4 regions of the Bacillus sp. ABA4_010 genome follow, and region 4 is predicted to be linked to each of the others. Evidence: riboswitches for the same ligand, from Rfam matches in the RefSeq annotation. Region 4 holds a riboswitch; each other region holds the start of a gene.
What was found. A riboswitch is a leader RNA that binds a small molecule or an ion and turns the genes downstream of it on or off. The one in region 4 is predicted to bind cyclic di-GMP.

Region 1 (3,081 bases), 1.6 Mb from region 4:
CATTACAGAATATTTAGAATATAATCAAGTTAAATGTTCTTTAAAAAGAACATTTAACACTTCATAAACGAAAGGAGGTAATAGGAAAGTGAATCATCAATTTCTACAAAAAGGGGGAGGTTTCTTTCTGAACATATCCCCTCCACAAACGATTCATTTCAAAACAGCCAAAACAAGCGCCAAATATTATCTTCGTGAGGTCATGACATGAAAAAATACAATATAAAATTTATCATTTTTCTCCTCTTCTTCATACAAGGTCAGCTTTTCCTCACATCTAAAGCATTCGCTGCTTCATCCGATTTCGACCTTGCGACGATTCCAGAAGATGTCTTATTTGATGTTTCAAATATGAAACCGGGTGATTGGGGAACTCGTGAACTCATTGTTCAAAATAAAGGCATTCATGATTTTAACTATACGTTGAAAATTGAAGATATAAGCGGTTCGCGTCAGTTATATGATGAACTGCTGCTGCAAGTTACAAAAGGAACGGACTTGTATTTCCATGGTCATCTGAAAAATTTCTCGAATTTCTCCCCACGCTTTTTAGCAAAAGGAACAGAAGAAACGATCCATTTTCGAATTGAAATGCCTTTTGAGCTTGGAAATGAATTTCAAGGACTGACTACTTCATTTGAAATTGTATTGTATGCTGAAGGAATGAACGATGGTGGTGGCGGTGGAGGCGGTTCAGACGACGATCAAGACCCTGATAATGACCAAGACCCTGATAACGATCAAGACCCTGATAATGACCAAGACCCTGATAATGACCAAGACCCTGATAATGACCAAGACCCTGATAATGACCAAGACCCTGATAATGACCAAGACCCTGATAATGACCAAGACCCTGATAATGACCAAGACCCTGATAATGACCAAGACCCTGATAATGACCAAGACCCTGATAATGACCAAGACCCTGATAATGACCAAGACCCTGATAATGACCAAGACCCTGATAATGACCAAGACCCTGATAATGACCAAGACCCTGATAATGACCAAGACCCTGATAATGACCAAGACCCTGATAATGACCAAGACCCTGATAATAGTCAAGATCCTGGTGAAGAGAATGATGATGATCCCGTCTCTCCAGAGAATACTTCGACTATTGATGATTCATCAGACGAAACAAGTAATGTACTACCTGATGATAAACTGCCTTTAAACAGTGGAGGACCTTTGGCATCCGAAGACGTTATCATCCCTTCCAACCAAACTACGCCTGCTCAAAGGACAGGTCTTCTCCTGCCTAATACGGCAACAAATATCTTTAACCTCTTGTTCGCAGGTATCGTAATGCTTGCTGCAGGGATAATGTTATTGTTCATACAACAAAGAAGAAAAAAATATAAACAATAGCACCTTTTGAGCAAAAATAAAAAAGCGTTTATGCTCTCATAAACGCTACTCCCCTTTATCTTGTTTCATTTTCCACTTATTGAATTCAAGAAATTGCTTAAATTCCTCTTTAGATACCCCTGACTCCATGGCCTCCCTCACTAAGTTTGCCCAGTCAGAGTCAAGCTGGTCATAATTTACTTCCTTTTTTTCTTGCTGAATAAGTGATTGGACAGAAATGCCTAGTACGGCTGATATTTTTTCCAAAAATTGGACAGAAGGGTTAGATTGAAGGTTACGTTCAATTGAGCTTAAATATGATTTTGCGACTCCTGCTTTCTCTGCTAGTTCAGATAGTGATAATTGTTTTTGCAAGCGTAATTGCTTTATGCGTTGACCGATCATATTTTCACCTTCTCTTTCTCTTAACCCCATTATCATATCATATCTGGTCCATCTCCGTTAATAGGAAGACAACAAAAACACCTATTTTTTACACTGTTCCTGTCGGATTTGGCTGGTTAGAAAGTCTTGAATCTCTTTTTCTGTAAGACCTAAATCCAATGCTTCTAACACTAGATCTACCCATTCTTCATCTAATAGTTTCTCTCTGGCAATCATAGTCTCCTCCTAAAATACAGTTTGTATCTCAGGCAGTCCAGCCGTCATAGTTGTAAAACAACGTTAGACCCGTAACTTTGCGTCCTTATTTTTCAATAAGTTTGCCCTTACTCGAGAGTTCTACTTCACTTTATGCTTTTCATAGATACAATATTACTAGTAGGTTTACACTATAAAAATAGTATAATTGACGAACATCTAAAATCGTGTAGAACGTTGTCAGAGAATTTTGTATATTTTTAAACAAATTTCTCTCCCTATCGGTTCGCTTTAATAAGTTCATCCATCTTCATTTACGTTTCTCTTCAAAGGCTTCCTAAGCGGATGGCACTACCCTTGATTCATCCGCTTAAATTTAGAAAGTTCGACATATCCAAAGCGCAGTCATGTCGAACTTTCTAGGTCGATTGATATATCATTTTTATTTTTTGATAATTTCATTTTTTTGCTGCTCAGTAATAATACCCATTTTATAAAACAAGTACACATATTGCTGAATTTTTTGTTGGGAAGAAAGACATTTCATCAACATTACCCCCTTATGCTTTTAATACAGTTTATTTCCTTCATGCAATAAAGTTTCCTTTATGCAATAAAATTCCACTCTTAACTTCAACCCCTCATCATTTATTGAATAAAATGGTTATTAATGAGACAATAACTACAATAACTTGAAAAGAAGGGGGACGATTTCTTTGGAATTTGCCTTTCTCATCATCATTTTCATTATTTTTCTCGTCGCTGCCTTCTCGAGAAAAACGAAATCACATCATCGTTCAAGCGGAACTTCCAGCTCTTTTACACCATTTACTTACGAAAAAGACGACAATCACGATTCTGATGCGTCTTTCTCAAGCTGGAGCAACGACTCCGGGGGTGGGAGTGACAGCGGCGGGGGTGGCGGTGATTAACCGCTCATTTTATTCCTTTAGCCTTTTCTTTTTGAAATTATCGCTAAAAAAAGACTTAGCTCTCATCTTTCATAGATGAGAGCTAAGTTAGAATAGAAAACAATCTACTATTAATTTGTAATCATTCCATGACAATTTCCATAATAAATAATGTCACTTTCATGAATATGAACACCGGAACGTTCTTCTAATGCCG
Region 2 (3,081 bases), 310 kb from region 4:
CGTACATGTGTTTAATTAGTGTGACACGGTTCGAGCCAGAGTCTAGCTAAACCATATTATAAGAAAAAGAACGCCAGAGAAGAAGGGAACAGAAGTAAACCTAAGATGAGAAAAACGTTGTGCAGGTCGCGATGGGTGTTGTTGCTTTTTTTGATGGAGGAGCCGACGATTAAAATGAGAGAGAAAACGGTAGACAATAGGTGAAGACTGGCGATCATATATTCACTCCTTAACAAGTAATATATTGACACCTAAATATTAACATTTTTTATGGCGGAGTAACATTAAAATTTTGTAAAAAGGCTACGTTTACTAGCAAAGTAAACGTTATTCTTCTTTTTTGAGGATAAATTGTATATTCCCATCCCATTCTTCTAAAATATAAGTAGCGATTTTAGTGTGAGAGTGAAATTGATTGTTAACGGCTATGTTAACGCCCATAACTTTCAGACCTAATAGAAAGGCTGCCAAATGATAAGCAGAGGTTGAATTCATCCGGCTTTTATGAACTTTTTGGAAGTTTAATAATTGTGATTGGATTGCATGTGATTTGTCGTTTGGCATTTCAATTCGTAACATTTAGCATTCCTCCTATAAGTATTAATCATATAGGAGAAATGGTGTGGAATATGTCGAAAGGTGACTTTTGTATCAGTGGTAATAAAATACATTTACCCTAAGGAACTAAGCAGGTAAACGGATGGTTACAAGAGTGGGTCTACCATCATTTATATTAGATGATAAAAACAACTGTTATGATTTAGCTTCTTTTGGCCAAAAACGCCCTTGGAGAAGAGAGTTGATAAACGAATACTCATCTAAAATAATATTAAAATCAGGAGCTTTAATGCAAAATTTATGGCCTTTAGGCTGGTAAGTTACTTGATGAGAAGAGACCAACTCATATAGTAGAAACTCGTTTTCCGAGTGTGCTCCTTCCTTTTTCAATCGCTGAAGAATAATTAGAATTTCTCCCCAAAATGGGAGGTAAGGCTTGTCTTTGTATAAGGACAAGGTTGTTTGTAAATCGTTAATAATATCTGTTGTCATGTTGCATCACCATTCATACACTTTCTGATTGTTAATGTTTAAGTTGGGTCACTGTACAAAAGAAAAGAGACATTCACATGGCATACAGCCTTCGAATGTCTCTCCCATTCATTGTCATTAGCCTTTCAAGTCAATGGAATGACCAAGAGTAGGATGTGGAGCTTGGGGAGTGGTGCTTTTTATCATATCAATCATTTGTTCACTATTTTGTTTGGCTGTATCCATCGCGTTTGTCATTAAAGACATATTCACATCTTGACGAAGTGTTGTATTGGCAAGTGCACTAGATAAAGCGGCGATATCCATGAGTATTACCTCCCTTTTTACTGTTATTATCGGTTTTATTTTAACAAAATTAAAGAGATTTAGAGGAGAAAATAATTAAAATAATATTCTGCTTTTTTTGTGTTTTTTATTTTAAAAGATGTTGCTTCATTGTGACTTTATGTTAGAATATTTTTGCGCTTAATTTTTATACAACCTAATCCGATAATAGCAAACCTATTGAAAGGTAGGGACGCAAAGCCACGGGTCTAAAGCATTTTGCAATGATAGCCGGGCTGCCGAAGAAGATGGAATGATGACGTCCACCTTTCCCAAGGGGACTTTTTTATTTGACGGACATGAAAAAGTCGACACGCTTTCTTCGGATCATAAGTATTTGAAGAGGAGAGAAGTTTATGAATTTTTTTGAACACCGCAAATTGATTGGAAAAAATCTACAATGTTACATGATGATGCACAAATATACTAAATCGTCATTTTCTAAATTAGTTGGTATATCACGACCTACTTTATATCGAATTTTAAGGGGAGAAAGTCCTGACCCAAAAAGATATAAAGAACAAATTGAGATTATTACGGATGTTCTTAATCTTCCACAAGATTATTTTTTAGAAAGGTAATGGCTATCTCGTCAACATGGCTACCGATTTCATGTACCCGATATTAGTAGAAGCAATTTCAAAACCGTAAATATAGCTCGTCGTCGTTTTTTGCTTCCATACAATGGTCCCAAGTAAATGAACGTCTCGGCCAAGTAAAGAGAATTCCAACGATAAGACAAGGTCATTTGTAACGGGAAAATTAAGGTCGGATGTGAAGCGTAATCCCGTCATGCTCATGTTTTCTACTTTGAGTAATGTCGTATGACTTAAGCTATATTTGTTTTTATATTTTTGAATTTTTCCTTTTACCATAAGAGGGGACGTTAAGTCGATTCTCTTATATTTACGCTTTTTCATAAAACACACCTGCCTGCAATCAATACTTTTTCACTATATTTATCGTCACGTATATGTATATTTTCACTTTAATGACCAGATTTATTTATGCAGGCAATAATTTAGAATATTTGTTCAAATATTGAACGGTTCAACAGATAATGTTCTTCTTTTACTAATCCATTTTTTTGTCATTAAACGTGTGACATAGTGTGTAATTGAGGTATAATACAATCTAGTGGATAAGCGGGACCTTTTCAATGGGCTAGCTTGGTAGAACTGTGTGGTCGGCAACTAGCAACCTTGAAGAAGTACCTTAACTTCCTCATTAATCATTTTATATAGATTTAAAAGTGAAAGAGAGTGAAACGTAATGGGACGTAAGTGGAACAATATTAAGGAAAAAAAAGCGTCAAAAGATGCGAATACAAGTCGTGTATATTCTAAATTCGCGCTTGAAATCTATGTGGCAGCGAAGCAAGGTGAACCAGATCCTGCATCAAACCAAACGTTAAAATTCGTGCTTGAACGTGCTAAAACATATAATGTCCCGAAAATGATCATTGACCGTGCAATTGAAAAAGCGAAAGGAAGTTCAGAAGAAAGCTATGACGAGCTTCGTTACGAAGGATTCGGTCCAAATGGTTCAATGGTTATTGTAGATGCTTTAACAAATAATGTGAACCGAACTGCATCAAATGTTCGCGCGGCTTTTGGAAAAAATGGCGGGAATATGGGTGTGAGCGGATCTGTATCGTATATGTTTGATGCAACAGCAGTTATCGGGCTTGAAGGCAAAACGGCTGAT
Region 3 (3,081 bases), 1.2 Mb from region 4:
TATCAAGCGCTCATCCATATCGCTTCCCTCGGCTTGACTGACTACTCGAATCCAAAATTTGAAGCATATTCCGCTACGTTTTTTGACTTTTCCGAAGTGCGTAAGAAAATGCTGGAGCTGGAGAATAAAAACAAAACAGCGAGTAATCAGAGCCGAATTAATATGAAAAAATTTATTCAGGCACTTTTTATCGAAGCAAGACAGCTAGTGGAATAAATGAGTTTAGTTGATGGCCCAAACTTGCTTTGTGTACCATGGACAACTGATCCGTACTTTAGTATCGCTCGTGACGTCCGCTTTCAAGACGCTGTCTGAAAAAGGAGGATGATTCCATTTCAGACAGCCCTATTCTTAATACAAGTAATCTAATAATCTCCGATTCGCAAGGTTTGTATCGACTGGACAAATCGAAGAATCTCTTCCATATTGCCAGAGCCAAACATTGGCTTTGCATTTTGGAGCAGCTGGCTTAAAAGCTGGAGCGCGCTGTTCTTTTGTTGTACCGGGTCTTGGCATACAGCTCCAAAGAATGGTTTGCTCGGCGACGAGTGGATTATTTTGAACGGCTTCGCAATAAGCAGCTGAAAAGGCTCCTTTGACCGGATCTTGATAGATGCCAGGTCGATACCCGCTCGGATACATCGCCTCTACCCATCCCCGAATCCATGCTTCATCTACTTCAAAGTAATCCTCAATATTTGCGAATAGCACTTTATTTTTAGGAATCCCTAGTCTTCGTGCGTGAAACAGTGTGTTGACGGCTCGAGCTCTTCCTTCGGTATAGCCTACCGCTTCCTTTAATTTGTTATAGATAGGGACGACTTTGATGTCTCGATTTCGGAGAAAGGTAATCTCTGATTTTGTCAAACCATCTGATACGTTTGAAATCTCAGTCAAATAACGCCCCCAATATTTCGGATAACCGAGCTTGTTTTTGACACAAGTAAATAACTCTTCCGTTACTTTTGCCGCCGAGTCGACACCCCATACCACTCTTACCATTTTGTCACCTCCGCGATAGTAAGTCGAACCTCCTTCATGTATATGATAGAACAGTCTGGGCTAAACCTTCTTTCATTGATATAAATCGACCTAGGACATTCGACATCACTAAAGAGTGGTCATACTAAATGTTCTAAAGCTTTGAGAGAAAACTTAAGTTGTCTGAATCAATGATGGTGGTACTTCTCGATTGAATGAAGAGGTGTCGAATTATGCAAGTAAATCTATATAAAACAATATACCTATGAAAATAGTGGTGAATGTCGAATTTTAAAGAAAAAAATCCAGTTATTTGTAGAAAAATGTAGATATTTATTCTTATTTATACTAAGATAGTCTTGTGTTTCATTTCATTATTATTTTCCGATAAAGGCAAACTTGTTGAAAAGCAAGGACGCAAAGCCACGGGTCTAAAGCGTGATGCAATGGCAGCCGGGTTACCGAAGAAGCTGGAATACATTTTGTTGAACAATGTATGAATCCACTCTTTTTCGGAGTGGTTTTTTTATGACAGCAAAACCCCGAGCTTAAAATTGGTGAACAGAAAAAGTGTTAGGCGGAAAGTAGCGATAATGAAGGGATGCCAATGCTAATCGACTCGCAGCAACGATGAATCCGAATTGAATGTACAATCAGCTAGGAAAGGAATGGTTATATGATTATCATTAATGAACAAATTATTTCACCCCTTTTAGTCGAAACGTTAAAGAAACTTGAAATTCCTGTGTTAAAAGAGGAAACAGATAAAGAGAGTTCAAGTGAATTATCCGGCTTACGCGCAGAAGATTTTTTCACTAGATGGAATGATCAACAACGTTTGCTAACGAATTCGGAGAGTTGTTTAACTTTACTTGAAGCGAATGCACCTGATAGTAAGCAATATCTGTGGTCAAAAACGTTGAAAGATAAAGGGGAACTCCGAAGTCTTCTTTCTAACATATATCCTGATTATTTTTATAAAGTGGTCGGTATTGCTGAGCTGTTTAAACTGGACACAGAACGTATTCCATTTCCAGTCGTCATCAAGCCAACGATGGGCTATTCAAGTGTCGGAGTTTACAAAATCAAAAATGCAGACGAATGGAACCAAGCTCTTGATAAACTCCATGCCGATTTTATTCTTTCTCAAAATGTTTACAATCAAAATGTCATCAATGGGAATCATATTTTAATCGAAGAATGGATTCAAGGCGACGAGTATGCAGTAGACGGTTACTTTGATCATGAAGGAAATCCAGTGATTTTGAACATGTTTAAAAGGCAATTCAAAGACGAATATGATACGTCTGACCGGATTTATTTCACCTCGAAGGAAGTAATCGAAGAGATTCATGATGATATTCTTTCATTTATGATGAAATTGAAAGAAGTTGTTCCTTTAAAAAATTATCCAGTTCATTTTGAGATCAAGAAGCATAGGAGCCGTGTTGTGCCAATTGAAGTGAACCCGTTGCGTTTTGCAGGAGCTGGAACAACGGATTTAGGTTTTTACGCGTACGGATGTAACGTATATGAACATTACTTCCTTGGAACAAGTCCTGATTGGAAAGCTGTGATGGAAGAAATGGATACAGCTGTTTACAGCTTCTGTTGTGCAGAAATTCCATCGAATGTTTCACAGTCTCTTGTCGAGAAGGTAGATCATAGCGCGTTTAAAAAAGAATTCACACATCTTTTAGAATATCGGGAAATTCATGCTCAAAATGATCGAACATTCGCGATTGTTTTCTTTAAGAGCCCTGATTTACAAGAAAACAATAAAGTGTTACAGCTAGATTTGACGCAGTTCATTCAAATGAAGCAATTAAAAACTTTTCAGGAGAAGAACCGATGAAAAAAATTCCCTTGTTACATCCTAAAACGTCGATTAAAGCACAGCTTGTTGTTAGTTTTTTAGTCCCTTTTCTTATTTTTGCACTTGTAATCGGTGGCTTCTTAGGAAATGTTATGAATTCTATTACAAATAATCATGTATTATCTCAATTTGATAATAGACTGCAAGAAAATGGAAGGACGTTAGCTGGGGGACTGGATAGTGACTTTATCGAGCAGGTAATGGAAAATCCTGAGGAATACGGT
Region 4 (3,081 bases):
CTGCCTAATATTTGAACAAATTTATTAGATGTTGCTTCTGATATTTCGACACCTTGCTTCGCATTTTCCATTACTTCATTCATAATTGCAACAGACTCTTCTGTATCTTTTTGCACGATGTTCACTAAGTCAGCGATGCTTTGAGCGGACTGCTGTGATTGCTCCGCCAGTTTTCTGACTTCATCCGCTACAACCGCAAAACCTTTTCCATGTTCGCCTGCTCTTGCCGCTTCAATCGCTGCATTTAAGGCCAATAAATTCGTTTGTGCGGCAATGTTGCTAATGACATCTAATATATAGCCGATTTCTTTCGAACGCTCAGATAAATTGGAAATCACTTCATTCGAACGGCTGACTGATTCATGGATAAATCGCATTTGTTCTAAATTTTTCTCGACAAATCGTCCGCCTTCTTCCGCTTCAACAGTTGTTTCGTTCGATAGACGGGCTACTTGATCAGAGCTTTGAGAAATTTGGACAATGCCTTCAAGCACTTCTTTCAGAGATTTGGAGTTTTCATCAAGTCTTAATGTCGTCGCTTCTGCCCCTCCAGCAATTTCTTGAATCGCCGCGGCCACAGTTTCGGCTGCTCGGTTGGACTGGCCGGCACTTGCATTTAATTGCTCCGCAGAAGCTGCCACTTGATCGGAATTAGCCGCAATTCCTCCAATCATCTCACGTAAATGCTCCGTCATTTGCTTGAATGATTCATTTAAATCATATAGCTCATCTTTCCCTTTAATACGCACCATTTCAACATTTAACTGACCTGCTGCTACTTTTTTCGTTACCTCATTCAACTTAATAATGGGGGTAGAAATTAAATGTGAGCTAATGAATCCATTGGCTATCGCTATTAATGAAGCGATGATGCTTAAAATCATCACTTGAGTTAACACATCAGCAGAATGCTCTTTCGTTTCCTCTACTCGCGGAATCATAATATCGTTTTTCAGCCAACTGCTCATCGACTCCGTGTTTTCTGTCAGTTCTTTGCTAATTGGGACAATTTCTTTTAACCCTTGAGCAACCGATTGTTCTTTATCGATTCCAGCTGTATCTATAGTGCGGTTAGTCGTTTCTCGGAATTCTTCATTCAATCCGCCGATAGCATTCAGCCGATCTCTTGTTTCTTGTAATGTAGCAATCTCGTTTCCTTTTTCAACTAACGCATCAATTACGGCGTTCGCTTCATTGAGCTTGTCTCGATATTCTTCCTCTTCATATAGCATATAGGCCCGGTAGTAACCGATTTGCAAAGCTGTATACGTATGAATTTCTTCTGCAATAGACCGCAACTCTGCCACTGTTCCTAATAAATAATCGTAAGACTCGTTCATCTCTTTCGCATTTTTATAAGAAAAAAAAGATGCCAAACTAAAAATAAGAGTGACGAGGAGGAAACTGCTAATGAGCTTTTTCTTGATTGTTAATTTCATCTTTTTATTACCTCCAAATACTTTTAAGTGGTGCCGACTTTTCAATGAACGCCCGTTATACTATTGCCTTTTATTGTGAGACCCCGCAGGACGTATTGCGATCCAATGACCGGGTGTTACGTTTGAACATAAAAAAACTGCTTCGTCCGTTAATGAGAGGCAGTTTAAAGGAATCTTTGTCAAAAGAGCAGCTGGCTGGCGTTGTCATTGAGACATTAGCCCCTGTAGCTTTGCGTCCTATCCTTTAAGATAGTTTGCCTATATTTAATTGTTCACTCAATCATTTTTCTCACTTATAGACTATTAGAATATTACTACAATAAGGCGTAGTTGTATAGAAATTAACGCTTTTCTTCCAAGTAGAAAATCTAATGTCCTATTTTTATAACAGAAAAAAGGACACAGGTCTCTTAACCTATGCCCTTCTTTCTACGAACTATATAGATCGATTTAGAAAATGATTATTTCAATCCTTCTAAATACTGCAGCTGAATCATGCCTTCAATGTTGTTGCTCGGAACATAACCTGCTTCTTGGCTAATATCAGCCATTTCTTGAATAACCTGTTCGTTCACGTCTGTTGTGACTTCTAAACGTGATAATGCTGCTGATACTTCTTCTTTGTTCAATTCTTTTCCAGTCAATTCTTTTAAGTGTTCCATCACAACCGTTTGACTTTCTTCTGGATTGCTTTGGATAAAGTCTACTGCTTTTTTATGTGCCTTTAAATACGCAGCGACATATTCTTCTTGTTCTTTAAACGCCTTACTTGCGGCTACAACGGTGTTCGTAGATTCTTTCCCCCAAGCAAACTCATCCCAGTTCAGCAAAAGCTTTCCTTTTGCTTGTGTTTCCAATACATAGCCCCACGGCTCTTGCGTTGCGGCTGCATCTACCGAGTTTTGAATGAATAGTGAAGTCGTATCAGCCGGAGCTGCTGCATAAAGTTCTACGGTGCCTCCATTGGTCGTTGGCTTTAAGTTCACGTCTTGAAGCGCTTTACGAAGCATAACGTCCTGTGTGCTTCCGATAACTGGAATGGCTACTTTTTTTCCGTCTAAATCTTTCAAATCGCTAATGTTGGCTGCTTCACTTGCTACGAGAACAGCTCCGCCGTTAACCGCTCCTGAGATTAAGTGGTACTCTGGATTTTTTACGTAAAAGTTTAATAGAGGACCAGGACCGACTGTTCCAACATCAATCGCTTTTGTCGCCATTGCTTCCATAAACAATCCGCCATTTGTGAACGTCTTTGTTTCAAGCTTTACCTCTTCTCCAAACTCCTCTGTAAAATAACCTTTTTCTAACGCTACGATTGTCGCAATATGAGTCAAGTTAGGAAAATAGCCGATTTTGACCGTTTTTTCTCCCGATGATTCTCCTTCTGTTCCTGACGATTGGGCGCATCCGCTCAAAATTCCAATAAATAAAGCGGATAAGAGCAGCGCAACTAATGATTTTTTCCCCATGTTTGTTTCTCCTTTTATATGACTATATTTTTTAACGTTGGCTAATCCCCCATTTTAATTGAACATTTCGTTCTAAACGGGAGAACACGACATTATCAACAATCGTTCCAATAACCGCGATGATGATCATGACAGAAATCACTAAGTCCATTTGTCCAAGTGATCTTCCCATT

Region 1: it holds a riboswitch for cyclic di-GMP, as region 4 does, so the genes downstream of both, ACXAEO_RS15280 (anti-repressor SinI family protein) here and ACXAEO_RS07310 (methyl-accepting chemotaxis protein) in region 4, are expected to answer to the same signal.
Region 2: it holds a riboswitch for cyclic di-GMP, as region 4 does, so the genes downstream of both, ACXAEO_RS05810 (helix-turn-helix domain-containing protein) here and ACXAEO_RS07310 (methyl-accepting chemotaxis protein) in region 4, are expected to answer to the same signal.
Region 3: it holds a riboswitch for cyclic di-GMP, as region 4 does, so the genes downstream of both, ACXAEO_RS13250 (ATP-grasp domain-containing protein) here and ACXAEO_RS07310 (methyl-accepting chemotaxis protein) in region 4, are expected to answer to the same signal.

The regions. Positions count from the first base shown of each region.
Region 1 is NZ_JBSWUN010000003.1:2,834,707-2,837,787, forward strand. It holds gene ACXAEO_RS15270 (LPXTG cell wall anchor domain-containing protein) at 208-1,374, shown strand; gene ACXAEO_RS15275 (helix-turn-helix domain-containing protein) at 1,420-1,758, opposite strand; gene ACXAEO_RS15280 (anti-repressor SinI family protein) at 1,840-1,974, opposite strand; cyclic di-GMP riboswitch class I at 2,003-2,090, opposite strand; gene ACXAEO_RS15285 (hypothetical protein) at 2,670-2,885, shown strand; gene ACXAEO_RS15290 (oxidoreductase) at 2,996-3,081, opposite strand, start outside.
Region 2 is NZ_JBSWUN010000003.1:934,042-937,122, forward strand. It holds gene ACXAEO_RS05795 (hypothetical protein) at 328-579, opposite strand; gene ACXAEO_RS05800 (hypothetical protein) at 754-1,050, opposite strand; gene ACXAEO_RS05805 (YjfB family protein) at 1,168-1,356, opposite strand; cyclic di-GMP riboswitch class I at 1,535-1,618, shown strand; gene ACXAEO_RS05810 (helix-turn-helix domain-containing protein) at 1,731-1,955, shown strand; gene ACXAEO_RS05815 (PilZ domain-containing protein) at 1,959-2,294, opposite strand; gene ACXAEO_RS05820 (YebC/PmpR family DNA-binding transcriptional regulator) at 2,647-3,081, shown strand, end outside.
Region 3 is NZ_JBSWUN010000003.1:2,430,995-2,434,075, reverse strand. It holds gene ACXAEO_RS13260 (response regulator) at 1-216, shown strand, start outside; gene ACXAEO_RS13255 (glycoside hydrolase domain-containing protein) at 352-1,002, opposite strand; cyclic di-GMP riboswitch class I at 1,364-1,447, shown strand; gene ACXAEO_RS13250 (ATP-grasp domain-containing protein) at 1,658-2,836, shown strand; gene ACXAEO_RS13245 (methyl-accepting chemotaxis protein) at 2,833-3,081, shown strand, end outside.
Region 4 is NZ_JBSWUN010000003.1:1,241,566-1,244,646, reverse strand. It holds gene ACXAEO_RS07310 (methyl-accepting chemotaxis protein) at 1-1,439, opposite strand, end outside; cyclic di-GMP riboswitch class I at 1,623-1,708, opposite strand; gene ACXAEO_RS07305 (ABC transporter substrate-binding protein) at 1,901-2,908, opposite strand; gene ACXAEO_RS07300 (ABC transporter permease) at 2,940-3,081, opposite strand, start outside.